Regions from separate parts of the Cellulomonas sp. ATA003 genome, predicted to be linked through region 2. Evidence: predicted binding sites of a transcription regulator. Region 2 holds the regulator's gene; the other holds the start of a gene.
What was found. Region 2 encodes HrcA, which represses chaperone genes, less so after heat shock. Its sites were predicted from a motif close to TTNGCACTCGNNNNNNNCGAGTGCNAA; they were not measured.
Positions count from the first base shown of each region.

Region 1: groES (co-chaperone GroES) is a predicted target of HrcA. The motif match lies at 3,123-3,149, and genes of this name have one in related genera.

Region 1 is NZ_CP133990.1:331,161-339,818, forward strand. Features, by position in the region: gene tsaD (tRNA (adenosine(37)-N6)-threonylcarbamoyltransferase complex transferase subunit TsaD) at 1-642, shown strand, start outside; gene REH70_RS01730 (glutamate--cysteine ligase) at 715-1,851, opposite strand; gene REH70_RS01735 (class I SAM-dependent methyltransferase) at 1,851-3,062, opposite strand; gene groES (co-chaperone GroES) at 3,295-3,591, shown strand; gene REH70_RS01745 (WhiB family transcriptional regulator) at 3,802-4,098, opposite strand; gene REH70_RS01750 (MerR family transcriptional regulator) at 4,363-5,340, shown strand; gene REH70_RS01755 (response regulator transcription factor) at 5,598-6,332, shown strand; gene guaB (IMP dehydrogenase) at 6,449-7,981, shown strand; gene REH70_RS01765 (type 1 glutamine amidotransferase domain-containing protein) at 8,086-8,640, shown strand.
Region 2 is NZ_CP133990.1:2,478,947-2,487,604, forward strand. Features, by position in the region: partial or broken gene dnaJ (molecular chaperone DnaJ) at 1-742, opposite strand, end outside; gene hrcA (heat-inducible transcriptional repressor HrcA) at 867-1,886, opposite strand; gene REH70_RS12360 (EAL domain-containing protein) at 2,064-3,434, opposite strand; partial or broken gene REH70_RS12365 (DUF3097 domain-containing protein) at 3,601-4,463, shown strand; gene REH70_RS12370 (DUF4870 domain-containing protein) at 4,653-5,309, shown strand; gene hemW (radical SAM family heme chaperone HemW) at 5,405-6,643, opposite strand; gene lepA (translation elongation factor 4) at 6,649-8,520, opposite strand.

The DNA of each region.
Region 1 (8,658 bases), 1.9 Mb from region 2:
CTCGTCGTCTCCGGCGGGCACTCCTCGCTCCTGCTGGTCGACGACATCGCCACCGACGTCACGGAGCTCGGCTCGACCCTCGACGACGCCGCCGGTGAGGCCTTCGACAAGGTCGGCCGCCTGCTCGGCCTGCCCTACCCCGGCGGGCCGCACATCGACCGGCTCGCGCGCGAGGGCGACCCCGACGCGATCCGCTTCCCCCGTGGGCTGACCGCCGCGAAGGACCAGGAGCGCCACGCGTACGACTTCTCGTTCTCCGGCCTCAAGACCGCGGTCGCCCGCTGGGTCGAGTCGTGCCAGGACGCCGGCCGCCCGGTCCCGGTGCCCGACGTCGCCGCGTCGTTCGCCGCCGCCGTCGCGGACGTCCTGACCGCGAAGACCGTCGCCGCCTGCCGTCGGCACGACGTGGGCACGCTCGTCGTCGGCGGCGGGTTCTCCGCCAACTCCCAGCTGCGCGAGCTGATGGCGACGCGGTGCGCCGACGCCGGCATCGAGCTGCGCATCCCGCCGATCCGGTACTGCACGGACAACGGCGCGATGATCGCCGCGCTCGGCGCCGCCGCGGTGCGCCGCGGACTCGAGCCGTCGTCGCTCGACCTGCCGGTCGACTCGTCGATGCCGCTCACCCGCGTCACCGTCTGAGCCGCGTCACCACCTGCGCCGCGTCTCCACGTGGCGCGAGCAGTCCGAGCCGCGTCGGCGCGTGACGGCTCGCTACAGCGGCCGGCCCGCCCGCATCTCGTCGACGAGCGACTGCACGACCGCCCCGAGGTCCCCGCCGTTGCGTCGGGCGACGGCGCGCTGCCGCTGGTAGGACGCGCCGCGGTCGAGGATGGTGTGCACCCCGCCGAGCTCGTCGGTGCAGCCGAGCCGCGCCGCGGTCGGCTCGAGGTCCGACACCAGACGGCGGACGGCGTCGGTGACGAGCTCTTCGTCGCCCTCCTTGTTGAGGATGATGATCGCGTCCATGCCGTAGCGCGCCGAGCGCCACTTGTTCTCCTGCACGAACCACGGCGGCATGACGGGCAGCTCGCGGCCCTCGTCGAGCATCGTCGAGAAGTGCTCGACCAGGCAGTGCATGAGCGCGGACAGCGCCATGAGCTCGGTCTGGTTCGTGGTGCCGTCGCAGACGCGCATCTCGAGCGTGCCGAACCGCGGGGACGGCCGCACGTCCCAGCGGACCTCGTCGAACTGGTCGATGACGCCGGTGTGCAGCATGTCCGCGACGTACCCCTCGAGCTGCTCCCAGCGCTCGAACTGGAACGGCAACCCGGCCGTGGGCAGCTGCTGGAACATCAGCGCACGGTTGGAGGCGTACCCGGTGTCCTTACCGCCCCAGAACGGGCTCGACGCGGACAGCGACTGCAGGTACGGCAGCGCGGTGAGCACCGCACGGGAGATCGGCAGGACCTTGTCCCGGTCCTCGATGCCCACGTGCACGTGGACGCCGTAGATGAGCATCTGCCGGCCCCACCACTGGGTGCGGTCGATGAGCGTGGCGTACCGCTCCTTGTCGGTGACCTTCTGGTTGTTCCACCGCGCGAAGGGGTGCGTGCCGGCGCACATGAGCTCGACCCGCAGCGGGTCGGTGACCGCGCGCACCTCGTCGATCGCGCGCTGGAGGTCGGCGCCGGCCTCGCCGACCGTCCGGCACACCTTGGAGACCATCTCGACCGTGTTGAGCAGCAGCTCCTGGCGGATGTTCGGGTGCTCACCGCCGTCCGCGGGCCGGACGGCGTCCAGCACGGTCGTCGCGACCTGCCGCAGGTCGCCGGAGTCGGCGTCGACGAGCGCGAGCTCCCACTCGATGCCGACGCTCGAGCGGGCGGACTCGGCGAAGGGGAGCCGCATCAGGCCACCTCTCCGATGCTCGCAGGGGGCGTCACGGGCTCGACCACGAGGACCTGCTGGGAGCCACCGACCCGGGTGAGGACGACGGTCGCCTCCGCGTCACCGCGCAGGTCGAGCTGCTTGCGCAGCTGCTCGGGGACGACGGCGGTCCCGCGCTTCTTGATGGTCAGCCGTCCCACCCCGCGCTCGCGCAGGTACGTGCGCAGCCGCTTGAGGCCGAACGGCAGCGTGTCGACGACCCGGTACGCGGTCGCGAGCGGGGTGTCGTGCAGGGCGTCCGCGGTGACGTACGCGATGGTCGGGTCCACCAGTCGTCCGTCCACGTCGCGGGCGACCTGGGACACCAGGCCGGCGCGGATGACGGCGCCGTCGGGCTCGTACAGGTAGCTGCCCACCGCGCCGACCGCGGCCTGACCCGCGCCCTCGTCGCGGACCGCGAGCGCCGAGCCCGCGCGCAGCACGAGGGCGCTGCGGCCCGGGCCGTCCGTGCGCAACGGGCCGAACCACAGCCCCGCCTCGACGACGTCGCCGCCGACCGAGACCCACTGCGTCTCCGCGTCCGGTGGCAGCGCGCCGTGCGGGATGCCGGGGCCCACCTTGATCCCGAGTGCGGGGACCTGGGCGGTCAGCGCCTGCACGGCGTCCAGCGGGGGCTCGTAGGCGGCCGGGTCCCACACACGCCGGCCGGACGTGACGCGGCGGGCCGGGTCGGCGTAGACGCCGTCGACGCCCTCGGCGCGCAGGTCGAGCGTCAGGCCGTCGTCGTGCCGGACGACGGCGTCGGGGAAGTGCCGCAGGTTCACCGTCGCGAGCGCCGCGGTGAGCTCGTCGCGGTCGACCGCCAGCACGGCGAGGCCGACACCGGCGAACGCCAGGGCGTCGGCGCCGATCCCGCACGTGAGGTCGGCGACCCGGGTGACGCCCGCGTCGACGTAGCGGCGGGCGTGGTGGGCGGCGACCGTCAGTCGCGTGGCCTGCTCGAGGCCGGCCGCAGTGAACAGCATCCCATCGGCGAAGGTGTCGAGCTTCGCGTGGGCCCGGGCCCGCAACCGGGACTGCGTGAGCGCCGCGGCGACGAGGTCGGGGTCGACGCCGTCGCGGCGCAGCTGCTCCGAGATCGCCATGGTGCGGCCTTCGTCGTACGGCGGCAGGCCCGACAGCAGCGCCCACCCCTCAGGGCTGAGCAGCTTGGTGAGCCCCGCGGCGTCCATGCGCCGATCCTGCCACGACCCCCTCACGGGCGACCTGGGGAACCGCGCCACCGGCCCGGGTTAGCACTCGCCTTGACCGAGTGCTAACGCGTTCCTAGAGTGACCGGTGGCGCTCCCGTCAGGGCGTGCCACCGCACCCCATCCCGGCTCGACCGGCACCCGCGACGACGGCGGGCCGGACCAGGGTGCTCCACCGGACATCAGCAACTCACACGCGAAGGGGAGGTCCGCAGTGTCGGTCTCCATCAAGCCGCTCGAGGACCGCATCGTGGTCAAGACGCTCGAGGCAGAGCAGACCACGGCTTCCGGCCTGGTCATCCCGGACAGCGCCAAGGAGAAGCCCCAGGAGGGCGAGGTCCTGGCAGTGGGCCCGGGTCGCATCGACGACAACGGCAACCGCGTCCCGCTGGACGTGGCCGTGGGTGACAAGGTCATCTACAGCAAGTACGGCGGCACCGAGGTCAAGTACTCCGGCGAGGAGTTCCTCATCCTCTCGGCTCGCGACATCCTCGCGATCGTCGAGAAGTGACGACTGCCTGATCTCAGGCGACGGGCCTCGCGCCCGGCACCACGACAGCGCCCCCACCCGGTCCTCCGGGTGGGGGCGCTGTCGTCGGGGAGGGGCCTGTCGCGTCGACTCGTCAGCGGGGGTCGGCGGCTGCAGGGACGACGACGCCCCCGCACCCGGATCTCCCCGGGGGCGGGGGCGCTGCCTGTCGTGCTGTTCGCTGAGCTGGTCTCAGACCGCTTCGCGGGCGGCGGCCGGCTTGGCGAGGACGGCGGCACGCTCGTCCTCCGAGAGCCCGCCCCAGACGCCGTAAGGCTCGCGCACCTTCAGCGACTGCTCGCGGCACTCCTGGATGACCGGGCAGGTCGCGCAGATCGCCTTGGCGGCCTCCGCGCGACGGCGGCGGGCCGAGCCTCGTTCACCCTCGGGGTGGAAGAACAGGGTGTCGTCCGCATCGCGGCAGGCGCCTTCGAACTGCCACTCCCACAGGTCCATCACGGGTCCGGGCAGACGCGAGATCTCGGTCACGAGGTCCTCCTTGACGATGCACGGCCCGCTCCAGGTGCGGAGGGGTCCGTCCGTTCTTGCGATGTTGGTGACCGGCCGTTGCTGCGCCGGTGACCCGAACGCTACAACCGAGCCAGAAGTTGTTCAAGTACCTCGTCGGACCGATTCACGAGCAACTTCGGCTGCAACGGTGCAGGCCATCCGGCCCCCGGCGCAGATGCGCCCCGTGCCTGGCCGCCGGTCCCGCCGGTGGTGATCGCTCCATGGGGTCGGCACAATCGGGCCATGACCTCCACTCGGGACCGTGGCGACGACGTCGCCCGGCCTCGGCCGTCGCGCTCCGACGCCCCGCCCGAGGTCCCCGCGCTGACGGTTGCCGCCGTGGCCCGCCGCCTCGGGGTCGCGCCGGCGACGCTGCGGACGTGGGACCGGCGGTACGGCCTCGGTCCCTCCGAGCACTCGGCCGGGTCGCACCGTCGGTACACCGCCGACGACGTCGCCCGCCTCCTCGTCATGCGCCGGCTGACCCTCGAGGGAGTCGCACCGGTCGAGGCGGCTCGCGCCGCGCGCGACGCCGACCCGGCGCTCGCCGGTGACTCCGGCGCCCGGATCCTGCCGCACACCCCGACCGGCGATGCCCCGGCGCGGGCCGCCACCCCCGCCTCGCTGGTCGAGGCCGCTCTCGCCCAGGACGAGGCGGAGTGCCGCGCGCAGCTCGCGTCGGCCGCCGACGACGTCGCCGCGTGGTGGACCGGTCTCGTCGAGCCCGCCCGGGCCGGCCTCGCGAGCCGGACCGTCCTCGCCCGCCCCGGCGAGGACCCGGAGGCGGTGCTCGAGGCGTCCGTGCTCGCCGTCCTGCGTGCCCGCCCCGTGCCGGCCGAGGTGCTGGCCGCCGTCGGGCAACGGGTCGTGCTGCTGCTGGCCCCACCCGACCACGCCCGTCCGCTCGCGCTGCACGCGCTGGCCGCCGCGCTCACCGACCGCGGCGTCGACGCACGGGTGCTGGCGGGGCCGGTCGACCGCCATCGCGTCCTGGAGCTCGCGGTCATGGTCCGACCGGTCGCCGTCGCGCTGGTGGGCGAGCAGCCCGCACCCGACCTCGCGATCGTCGGCGAGCTGCACGCGGCCCAGCCCGACCTCCCGCTGTTCGTCGGGCTGGTCGACGACGAGGCGGCCGCGACGCTCCCGCTCGACCACGCCGTGCACCGGGCGCGCAGCTTCACCGGCTTGTTCCACGAGGTCCTCGCCGTCTCGCGTCCCTGAGCGCGTTCGACCGTGCCGCCCGGCGGGACCCGTGACGCGGGAACCAGTGGCGCGCGCCGACGGGGAGCACACAACGGGGCCGCGCAGGAGCGTGCACGCGGACTGAACACCTTCGGGTGACGTCGGTGTGGCGTTTCACCCGTGGACCACACTCATCCGGAGCATCGCGGCGTCGATATTGGACCTGAACGAGTTGGCGCCACGGGGCGCCGACCCCCGCGCCATGGACGGTGCGGGCCTGACGTGAGGAGACGTCGATGACAGGGGTCGTGGTGTGCCACGGCTCGCCGGCCGTGCGCGAGCGGCTGGTGGCAGCCGCACAGGGCGTGCCGGCGCTGACGCCGGTCCGTGCAGCCGCATCCGGCGAGGAGCTGCTGCTCCTCGCCCGCCGACAGGCTCCCAGCATGGTGCTGCTCGACGCGCACCTGCCCGGGACAGGGCCGGTGGAGGCGATGCGTCGTCTTCGTCTGATGAACATCGGCTCCGCCGTCGTGATGCTGGCGCAGCCGGGCGACGAGATCGCCCTGGACCGCGCCGTCGCGCTCGGCGCCCGGGGCTTCGTCGCGCCGGACGTCGGCCGCTCCGAGCTGGCCGCGGTGGCCGCGCACGTGCTGGTCGCCGGTGCGGGGCCGAGGACTGGCCTGCCCACGCGGCTGCCCGCGGTCCCCGCCCCGGCGAACGGGTCGGCGCGCCGGCTCGGCGGCTCGACGGTCGGCGCCGGGGTCGGGGCGGTGCGCGCGGTCGCACCCGCGGCCCGCGAGCGGGAGGTCGAGTCGGCCACGGTGCAGGTGCCCAAGCCCGAGCTCACCAAGCGCGAGATCGAGGTGCTGACCGGGATGAGCAACGGGCGCTCGAACGCCCAGATCGGCGCCGACCTCTTCCTGTCGGAGGACACCGTCAAGACCCATGCTCGCCGGCTGTTCCGCAAGCTGGGGGCCGCGGACCGCGCGCAGGCGGTCGCGATCGGGCTCCGTCGGGGGCTCATCCGCTGACCCGTCCGCTGACCCGTCCGTCCCCGGACCGCTGACCCGTCCGCCTCCGTGCCACTGGTCGGCACTGAGGCGGACGGCACATCGGCTGCCCCGAGGGTGCGACGTAGGATCGGCGGATGACCGAGTACGGCACCCCCGGGCCCGACGCGTCCCACGATCCCTTCGGCCTGATCGGCCTCACCTACGACGACGTGCTCCTCCTGCCGGGCGAGAGTGACGTCGTGCCGTCCGAGGTGGACACCACCGCGCGGCTCACGCGGAACATCACCGTCGCCGTGCCGCTGCTGTCGGCCGCGATGGACACCGTGACCGAGGCGCGGATGGCCATCGCCATGGCCCGCCAGGGCGGCATCGGCGTCCTCCACCGCAACCTGTCGATCGAGGACCAGGCCCACCAGGTCGACCTCGTCAAGCGGTCCGAGTCGGGCATGGTCACCGACCCCGTCACGGTCGGCCCGCACGCGACGCTCGCCGAGCTCGACGCGCTGTGCGGCAAGTACCGCGTCTCCGGCCTGCCGGTCGTCGACGTCGACGACCGCCTGCTCGGCATCATCACCAACCGTGACCTGCGCTTCGTCGCGCCCGGTGACTTCCCGGTGCGGCGCGTGCACGAGGTCATGACCCCCATGCCGCTGGTGACCGCGCCGGTCGGCATCTCGCGCGAGGACGCTGCGGCCCTGCTGGGCAAGCACAAGATCGAGAAGCTGCCGATCGTCGACGCCGAGGGCCGGCTGTCCGGGCTCATCACGGTCAAGGACTTCGTCAAGACCGAGCAGTACCCGCACGCCACCAAGGACGACGAGGGCCGGCTGCGGGTCGCGGCCGGCGTCGGGTTCTTCGGCGACGCGTGGGAGCGCGCCATGGCGCTGGTCGACGCCGGCGTCGACGTCGTCGTCGTGGACACAGCGCACGGGCACGCCCAGGCGATGCTCGCGATGATCCACCGGCTCAAGACCGACCCCGCGGCGCGCGGCGTCGAGGTGATCGGCGGCAACGTCGCCACCCGCGCGGGGGCGCAGGCGCTCGTCGACGCGGGTGCGGACGCGGTCAAGGTCGGGGTCGGCCCCGGCTCCATCTGCACCACGCGGGTCGTCGCCGGCGTCGGCGTCCCGCAGATCACCGCGATCCACGAGGCCGCCAAGGCCACGCGCCCGTCCGGCATCCCGGTGATCGGCGACGGCGGCCTGCAGTACTCCGGCGACATCGCCAAGGCGCTCGTCGCCGGTGCGGACACCGTGATGCTCGGCTCGCTCCTCGCCGGCTGCGAGGAGAGCCCGGGCGACCTCGTGTTCGTGGGCGGCAAGCAGTTCAAGAACTACCGCGGCATGGGGTCCATGGGCGCGATGGCCTCGCGTGGACGCGTCTCGTACTCCAAGGACCGCTACTTCCAGGCCGACGTCGCCTCCGACGAGAACATCGTCCCCGAGGGCATCGAGGGGCAGGTCCCGTACCGCGGTCCGCTGCGCGCCGTCGCCCACCAGCTCGTCGGCGGTCTGCACCAGTCGATGTTCTACGTCGGCGCCCGGACGATCCCCGAGCTCCAGGCGCGCGGCCAGTTCGTGCGGATCACGCCGGCAGGGCTCAAGGAGTCCCACCCGCACGACATCCGGATGACCGTCGAGGCGCCGAACTACGGCGGCGGCCGCTAGGGCTGACCGGGCGAGCGGATGCGGACCGGCGCCCGCCGGGTGAGGCTGAGGGTCGCGTCCTCGGCGGCCGTCAGCCGCCACGCACCCCGACCCGAAGGAGCACCATGGCGAAGCTGTCCGGTACGACCGTCGCCTTCCTCACCAGCAACGCCGGCGTGGAGCAGCCCGAGCTGACCGAGCCGTGGCAGGCCGTGATCGACGCGGGCGGGAGCCCGGTGCTGATCGCGCCCGAGTCGGGCGAGGTGCAGGCCGTCGTCGGCGACCTCAACCCCGCGAGCACCTTCCCGGTGGACCGCACGGTGGACCAGGTCACCGCGGAGGAGTTCGTCGGGCTCGTCATCCCGGGTGGCACGGTCAACGCGGACACCCTGCGGACCAACGTGGCGGCGCAGAACCTCATCCGGGCGTTCGTCGAGCAGCGCAAGCCGATCGCGGCGATCTGCCACGCCCCCTGGACGCTGATCGAGGCGGACGTCATCGCCGGCAAGACCACGACGTCGTACCCCAGCCTCGCCACCGACCTGCGCAACGCCCGCGCGACCTGGGTCGACGAGGAGGTCGTCGTCGACGACTCGCAGGACTGGACGCTGGTGACGTCCCGCAACCCCGGCGACCTGCCGGCCTTCACCACGGCGCTCGTCGCGGCGTTCGCGAAGTAGGCACCCGCTCGGCCACGA
Region 2 (8,658 bases):
CCCGGATCTCGACGTAGATGTCCCCCGCGGGTCCACCGGCCGGGCCGACCTCGCCCTGCGCGGTCATCTTGATGCGGGTCCCGGTGTCCACCCCGGCCGGCACGTCGACCGTGAGGGTGCGCCGCGAGCGGACGCGTCCCTCGCCCGAGCACTCGGGGCACGGGTCGGGGATGACCGTGCCGAAGCCGTGGCACGCGGGGCACGGCGAGGAGGTCATGACCTGGCCGAGGAACGAACGGGCCACCCGCTGGACGACCCCGCGTCCGCCGCACACGTCACAGGTGCGCGGCGAGGTGCCGGGGCGGCAGCACGAGCCCGAGCAGGTCCCGCACACGACCGCGGTGTCGACCTGCAGCTCGCGACGGGCGCCGAAGGTGGCCTCGGAGAGGTCGAGGTCCAGGCGCACCAGGGCGTCCTGCCCGCGGCGGGCGCGCGGCACGGGTCCGCGCTGCCCGGCGCCCTGGCCGGCGCCGAAGAACGTCTCGAAGATGTCCTGGAACCCGAACCCTCCGCCCATGCCGCCACCGGGCGACGACGGGTCGGCCCCGCGGTCGTACGCCTGCCGCTTCTCGGGGTTGGACAGCACCTCGTAGGCGCGCGAGACGTCCTTGAACCTGTCCTCGGCGCCCTCACCGGTGGCGACGTCGGGGTGCAGCTCGCGGGCGAGCTTGCGGTAGGCCTTCTTGATCTGGTCGGCGCTGGCGTCGCGGGTCACGCCGAGGATCTCGTAGTAGTCGCTCACTGGTCACTCTCTGGGCGGGGACGGTGGCCCGGACGCGTGCCGGGCGCTGTGCAGGTGCAGGTGCAGGTGCGGGTGCTGGTGCGAGGTGCGGGACGACCGCGGCGTGGTGGCCGGGCTGGGCCGGTCACCCGGCCAGGACCCGGGACAGGTAGCGGGCCACCGCACGCACGGAGGCCATGGTCGCGGGGTAGTCCATGCGGGTCGGGCCGATCGACCCGATCCTGGCCACCGCGTCACCGTCCCCGCCGTACCCCGTGGTCACGAAGCTCGTCTCGGCGAGGCCCTCGTGCTGCGTCTCGTGGCCGATCCGCACCGCGACGCTCGCCGAGTCCTCGGCCATCTCGGTGAGCAGCCGCAGCAGGACCACCTGCTCCTCGAGGGCCTCGAGAACCGGACCCAGGCTACGCGTGAAGTCGTTGGGGCCCCGCGCGAGGTTCGCGGTGCCGGCCAGCACGATGCGCTCCTCGCTCTCCTGGGCGAGCGTCTCCTCGACGATCTCGGTGACCGCGGTCACCAGCGGGCGGGCGTCGGGCTCGAACACCTCGGGCAGGTGGGCGAGCAGCGTGATGAGCTCGGCGAGCCGGTGCCCGACGGCGAGCGCGTTGAGCCGGGCGCGCAGCTCGCCGACGACGGCCTCGGACGGCGCGGTCGCGAGCTCGAGCGTGCGTTGCTCGACGCGACCGGTGTCCGTGATGATCACGACGAGCAGGCGTCGTTCCCCCACCGGCACGAGCTCGAGGTGGCGCATCGCGGAGCGACGCAGCGACGGGTACTGCACGACGGCGACCTGCTGCGTGAGCTGGGCGAGCACGCGCACGGATCGGTCGACGACGTCGTCGAGGTCGACGGCCTCGTCGATGAACGCCTGGATGGCCCGCTTCTCCGGACCGGACAGCGGCTTCACCGTGGACAGGCGGTCGACGAAGAGGCGGTAGCCCTTGTCGGTCGGCACCCGCCCCGCGGACGTGTGCGGCTGCGCGATGTACCCGCCCTCCTCGAGGGCGGCCATGTCGTTGCGGATGGTGGCCGGGGACACCCCGAGCGCGTGGCGCTCGACGAGCATGCGGGAACCCACGGGCTCGCGCGTCTGGACGTAGTCCTCGACGATCGCCCGCAGCACCTCCAGCCTGCGGTCCTCGCTCATCACACCTCCCGCCGATCCGGCCCGCCCGGGGACCGGGGTAGCACTCGCTGGTCGTGAGTGCCAATTCTACGTCGTCGGGCCGGGGGCGCCCGACGGGTGCCGACGCGCCGGCGCCCGTCGGCGCCGGTCGGCGCCCCGCGGTGGAGGTCGCGGGGCGCCGATGGAGGCTGGGACGGGTCAGCCGGCGGAGGTCATCGCGCCGCGCACCTGCGCGGCGAGCTCGGGGCTGACGTCGCCGATGCCGTGGTCCTGCCGTGCGTGCGTGGCGACGGCGGCGAGGATCTCCTCGGTGCTGCCGTGGAACGTCATCGCGCAGCCGGGCACGAGGTCGCCGCAGCGGAACTTCTTCATGGGGTTCTCCTGTCGTGGGTCTGCCGCCGGACGGGCGTCCGCGGGAGTCGTGGGGTCGGGTCGATGGCGGCTACGACACGCGACCGAGCAGGTGCTCGACGAGGTCGCGCACCTCGAGCACGCCAAGGACGCCGCCGCGCACGTCGGTGCACACCAGGGTGCGGAGTGCCAGCGCAGCGGGCGCGTCATGGCACGGCGCAGGACGTCGGCCGGGGACGACGACGGCGCGACGAGCATCGCCGGCACGTGGTGCGCACGTCCCGCCGGGTCGACCACGACGACGGACACGGCCCGCCCCTGCGCGTCGGCCAGCACGCACGCCGACCCGGCGTCGTCGGCGCGCCCGTCCAGCGGCCGCACGGTGGCGGGTCGCAGCAGGGCGAGCACGTTGTCACCGAACTCGACCCGCGCCTGCGCGTCGGCGATGAACTGCCGGGCGTCGTCGGCGAGGCCCGGCCACCCGTCGGCGGGACGACCCACCGCCCAGCCCTGCACGAGCGGCACCCCCATCCGGATCACCTCCGCGAGCTCGCCGTGGGTCTCGATCCCCTCGGCGAGGACCCAGGCGTCGAGCTGGCCGGCGAGGTCGCCGACGAGCTGCACGACCGCCTTCTTCATGGGGTCGCGGTCGATGCCGGTCACCAGCGCGCGGTCGAGCTTGATGAGGTCCGGGCGCACCTCGATCATGCGGGCCAGGCCGGAGTGGCCCTGCCCCGCGTCGTCCATGGCGATGAGGCCGCCGACCTCCCGGACGGCGTCCAGCGCCCCCGAGAGCACCACGGTGTCGCCGCCGGACACGTGCTCGGTGAGCTCGACGACGACGCCGTCGAGGCGCCCGTTGCCCAGCAGCGCGTCACGCACGTCCGGGCGGGCGAGCAGGTGCGGCTCGATGTTGACGGTGCAGAAGCTCCCCGGGGGCAGGCCGGGCCGCAGCCGGTGCAGGACGTGCAGCACCTCGACGGTCAGCGGGCCGTCGAGGTCGCGCGCCCGAGCGGCCTCGAACCACACGTCCGGGGAGCGGACCGGCGGTCCGTCGAACCGCGCGAGCATCTCGTAGCCGCCGACGCGGGCCTGGGCGACGTCGATGATGGGCTGGGCGACGAGCCGCAGACCGTTCCCGGCGAGGACCCCGCGCAGCGCCGGCTCCCACACCGGGTCGGCGGTCACGGCCGTGCGCACCCCGGCGTCGTGCGTCATCGAAGGTCGCTCCCGTATCCGGCCCGACGGTCGAGCCTGTCCCTGCGTATCGGTCACCGCGCCCCGGTGATGAGCGCCGGGCCGGTGCGACCTGCGCCGAGGGGACGGCCCCGGTGTGCGCGTGTCCCTCGGCCGGGTCCGCGCACCGGCTGCCTAGGCTCGCCCGGTGAGCCACGACCGCTACGGAACCGACGTCCTCGCCTCCGGATCGACCGGCGCGCACCGCCCCCGTCGCCCCACCTCGGCGCCCGTGCCCGCCGAGCCCGGGCTGGTCGTCGAGGAGGTCACCTCGGGGTGGGTGGGCGCCGTCGTCCGCGTCGAGAAGACCGGCGGCATGCACGTCGTCGTCCTCGAGGACCGCCGGGGCGCGACCCGCAGCTTCCCGCTCGGCCCGGGGTTCTGGGTCGACGGCGCCCCGGTCGTCCTGACTCCCCGGCACCGCGCACGACGGCGCCGGCCCGCCCCACCCGGACGGCGTCCGGGTCGCGCGCCGTGCACGGCGCCCGCGCCCGGGTCGCCCGCGGCAGCCGCATCTGGGTCGAGGGGAAGCACGACGCGGAGCTGGTCGAGAAGGTGTGGGGCGACGACCTGCGGATCGAGGGCGTCGTCGTCGAGCCGCTGCACGGCGTGGACGACCTCGCGGGCGCGATCCGCGACTTCGCCCCCGAGCCCGGGCGACGGCTCGGCGTGCTGGTCGACCACCTCGTGCCCGGGTCGAAGGAGAGCCGGATCGCCGCCGAGGCGGTGCGCGCCGCTCCGGCCGGGACGGTGACGGTGCTCGGGCACCCGTACGTCGACGTCTGGCAGGCGGTGCGGCCCGAGCGCGTGGGCCTGACGGCGTGGCCGGTGATCGAGCGCGGGACGGAGTGGAAGCTCGGCATCCTGCGCGAGCTCGGCTGGCCCGCCGCCGAGCAGGCCGACGTCGCGCGTGCGTGGCAGCGGATCCTCGGGTCGGTGCGCAGCTACGCCGACCTGGAGCCGTCCCTGCTGGGCCGGGTCGAGGAGCTCATCGACTTCGTCACCGCCTGACCGGCCGGCGCGCACCCCGCCGACCGGGGCTGACCGAGCGGACCTCGGCCGACCAAGCCGCACGAGCCGGCTCAGGGTCGGCTCAGGGGCGGATCGGGGTTCGATGGGGGACGTCGCACCTGCCGCGCCCCGGGCGCGCCTCGCTAGGGTCGAGGCGACGCACAGCGCATCCACGAGGAGCTGATCGGTGTGAGCACGACCCCCGAACACCCGCAGGACCCGGCCTCGGGCGGCTACCCGCCACCGCCCCCCGGTTCGGCCCAGGCCGGTTCGGCGCAGCCCGCGGACGGCCCGCCCCCGCGGTCGACGCCGCCGCCGTCCGGGTCGACGCCGCCCTCGGACCAGGCGCCGCCCTCGAGCTCGACGCCGCCCGGTGACGCCGGGTACCCACCGCCGCCGGGCTACGGGCCGGGCGGTCCCGGGCAGGGCGGCTATGGGCAGGGCGGCTACGGGCAGGGCGGCTACGGGCAGGGCGGCACGCCCGGGGGCTACCCGCCGTCCGCGTACGGGCAGGCCGCACCGCTGTCGCCGTCGGACCAGCGCGCGCTGGCGGTCGCCTCCCACCTCGGCGGCATGTTCGTGTCGTTCCTCGTGCCGCTGATCGTGTGGCTCGTGTTCCGGAGTCGGGGCGCCTACCTCGAGGACCAGTCCAAGGAGGCCCTGAACTTCCAGATCACCCTGTTCATCGGGTATGCGATCGGGTTCGTCACCTTCATCATCGGCATCGGCTTGATCATCGTCCCCCTCGTCTACCTCTTCGGTTTCGTGATGGCGATCATCGCGGCGGTCGCGGCAGCGAAGGGCGAGCCGTACCGGTACCCGCTCACGCTGCGACTCATCAGCTGACCCCGGTCCGCTCCGCGGACCCGAGCCCCGCCGCCCTCGTGGGCGGCGGGGCTCGCGTACGCCGGACGCCGACCCGTCGGGGTCCGGCGGCAGCGTCAGTCGGTGAGCGTGCGCACCACGGCGTCGGCGAGCAGCCGGCCGCGGCGGGTGAGGAGCACGCGCGGCTCGGCGGCGCCGGCACCCAGCGCCGCCCGCCCGTCCACCAGACCGTCCGCGACGAGCCCGGCGACGTCGCGCCGGGCGCGCGCCGACAGGGTGCCCAGCGGCAGCCCCTCGGCGAGCCGGACGCCGAGCATCACGCGCTCGAGCTGGGCGGAGCCGGGCTCGAGCTCCTCGCGGCCGGCGGCGGGCGACAGGCCCGCCTCGAGACGGCCGGCGTAGGCCCGCGGGTGCTTGACGTTCCACCACCGCACGCCGCCCACGTGCGAGTGCGCGCCGGGGCCCACGCCCCACCAGTCGTCGCCGCGCCAGTACGCGAGGTTGTGCCGGCAGGCGTCCGCCGGGGTGCGGGCCCAGTTGCTGACCTCGTACCAGTGCAGACCGGCCTCGGCGAGCATCGCGTCGGCCACCTCGTACTTGACCGCCTGGTCCTCCTCGGACGGCAGCGCGACCTGGCCGCGACGCACCTGGCCGGCCATCTTGGTGCCGGGCTCGACGACGAGCGCGTACGCCGAGACGTGGTCGACGTCGGTCGCGAGCGCCGTCGCCACGCTGGTGCGCCAGTCGTCGAGCGACTCCCCCGGCGTGCCGTAGATGAGGTCGAGGGAGACGGCGAGCCCGGCGTCCGTGGCCCACCGGACGACGTCCGGGATGCGCCGCGGGTCGTGCGTGCGCTCGAGGGTCGCGAGCACGTGCGGGACGGCGGACTGCATCCCGAAGGACACCCGGGTGAAGCCGGCCGCGGCGAGCCGCTCCAGCGACGCCGGCGTGACGGAGTCCGGGTTCGCCTCCGTCGTCACCTCGGCGCCGGGCGCGAGGCCCCAGGTGCCCCGGACGGCGTCGAGCAGGCGGGCGAGGTCGTCCGCGGGCAGCACGGTCGGGGTGCCACCGCCGACGAACACCGTCGAGACGGGGCGCCCGGGAAGGCCCGCGCGGTCCATGACCCGCCCGGCCAGCGCGATCTCGCGCAGCGCGGTGTCGGCGTACGCGACCTGGCTCGCGCCGCCGCCGAGCTCGGCGGCGGTGTAGGTGTTGAAGTCGCAGTAGCCGCAGCGGACCGTGCAGAACGGCACGTGCAGGTAGACGCCGAAGGCGCGCGCGTCGGCGCCGTCGACCACGGACGACGGCAGGGCGCCGTCGTCGGGCGAGACGTCGCCGACGGGGAGAGCGGGCATGCGGGCTACTTCTTCTTCGCGTCCTTCGCCGCACCGTTGTCCGAGGACAGCGCGGCGATGAAGGCCTCCTGCGGGACGTCGACCCGGCCGATGGTCTTCATGCGCTTCTTGCCCTCCTTCTGCTTCTCCAGCAGCTTGCGCTTGCGGGTGATGTCACCGCCGTAGCACTTGGCCAGGACGTCCTTGCGGATGGCGCGGATGGTCTCGCGGGCGATGACCCGCGCGCCGACGGCGGCCTGGATGGGCACCTCGAACTGCTGGCGCGGGATGAGGTCCTTGAGCTTGCCGGCCATCATCACGCCGTAGGCGTAGGCCTTCTCCTTGTGCACGATCGAGGAGAACGCGTCGACCTGCTCGCCCTGCAGCAGGATGTCGACCTTGACCAGGTCGGCCGCCTGGTCGCCGACGGGCTCGTAGTCCAGCGACGCGTAGCCGCGGGTCTTGGACTTCAGCTGGTCGAAGAAGTCGAAGACGATCTCGGCGAGCGGGAGCGTGTAGCGCATCTCGACGCGCTCCTCGGACAGGTAGTCCATGCCGAGCAGGTCGCCGCGGCGGGTCTGGCACAGCTCCATGACGGCGCCGATGAACTCCGACGGGCACAGGATCGTGGCCCGCACGATCGGCTCGCGGACCTCGCCGATCTTGCCGCCGGGGAACTCGCTGGGGTTGGTGACGGTGACGACGCTCTTGTCCTCGAGGGTGACCTCGTACACGACGTTCGGCGCGGTCGAGATGAGGTCGAGGTCGAACTCGCGCTCGAGCCGCTCCCGGACGATCTCCAGGTGCAGCAGCCCGAGGAAGCCCACCCGGAAGCCGAAGCCCAGCGCGACCGACGTCTCGGGCTCGTAGTTGAGAGCGGCGTCGTTGAGCTTGAGCCTGTCCAACGCGTCGCGCAGCACGGGGTAGTCCGAGCCGTCGATCGGGTACAGCCCTGAGAAGACCATCGGCCGCGGGTCGTGGTAGCCGCCGAGCGACTCCGCCGCCGGCTTCGACGCGTTCGTGACGGTGTCGCCGACCTTGGACTGGCGCACGTCCTTCACGCCGGTGATGAGGTACCCGACCTCGCCGACGCCGAGCCCCTGGGTGACGATGGGCTCCGGGGAGATGACGCCGATCTCGAGCAGCTCGTGCGTCGCACGGGTCGACATCATGACGATCTTCTCGCGGGGCGAGAGGTTGCCGTCCTTGACCCGCACGTACGTCACGACGCCGCGGTAGGTGTCGTAGACCGAGTCGAAGATCATCGCGCGAGCCGGGGCGTCGGGGTCGCCCGTGGGGCCGGGGATGGTCGCGACGATCTTGTCGAGCAGCTCGACGACGCCCGCGCCGGTCTTCCCCGAGACCCGCAGGCAGTCCTCCGGCTCGCCGCCGATGAGCTTGGCGAGCTCCTCGGCGTACTTCTCGGGCTGCGCGGCAGGCAGGTCGATCTTGTTGAGCACCGGGATGATCGTGAGGTCGTTCTCCATCGCCAGGTACAGGTTGGCGAGGGTCTGCGCCTCGATGCCCTGGGCGGCGTCGACCAGGAGGACGGCGCCCTCGCACGCGGCGAGCGACCGGGACACCTCGTAGGTGAAGTCGACGTGCCCGGGGGTGTCGATCATGTTGAGCGCGTACGGCGTCCCGTCGAGCTCCCACGGCATGCGCACGGCCTGCGACTTGATCGTGATGCCGCGCTCGCGCTCGATGTCCATGCGGTCCAGGTACTGCGCACGCATCTGCCGGGCGTCCACGACCCCGGTGAGCTGCAGCATCCGGTCGGCGAGCGTCGACTTGCCGTGGTCGATGTGCGCGATGATGCAGAAGTTGCGCAGGAGCTCCGGCGGGGTCGCCGCCGGCTGGATGCGCTGGGTGAGCGCTGCGCTGGGGATCGGGGACACGCTGGCGTCGACTCCACGGTGGTCGGGGTGCGGCGGGGTGCGCGCAAGGACAGGGTCCCCATCGTCCCACGTCACCCCGAGTCGGCCCGACCAGTCGGCGCGGGCGGGGCCTCATACCCTCGCGTGCTGAGCCGATAG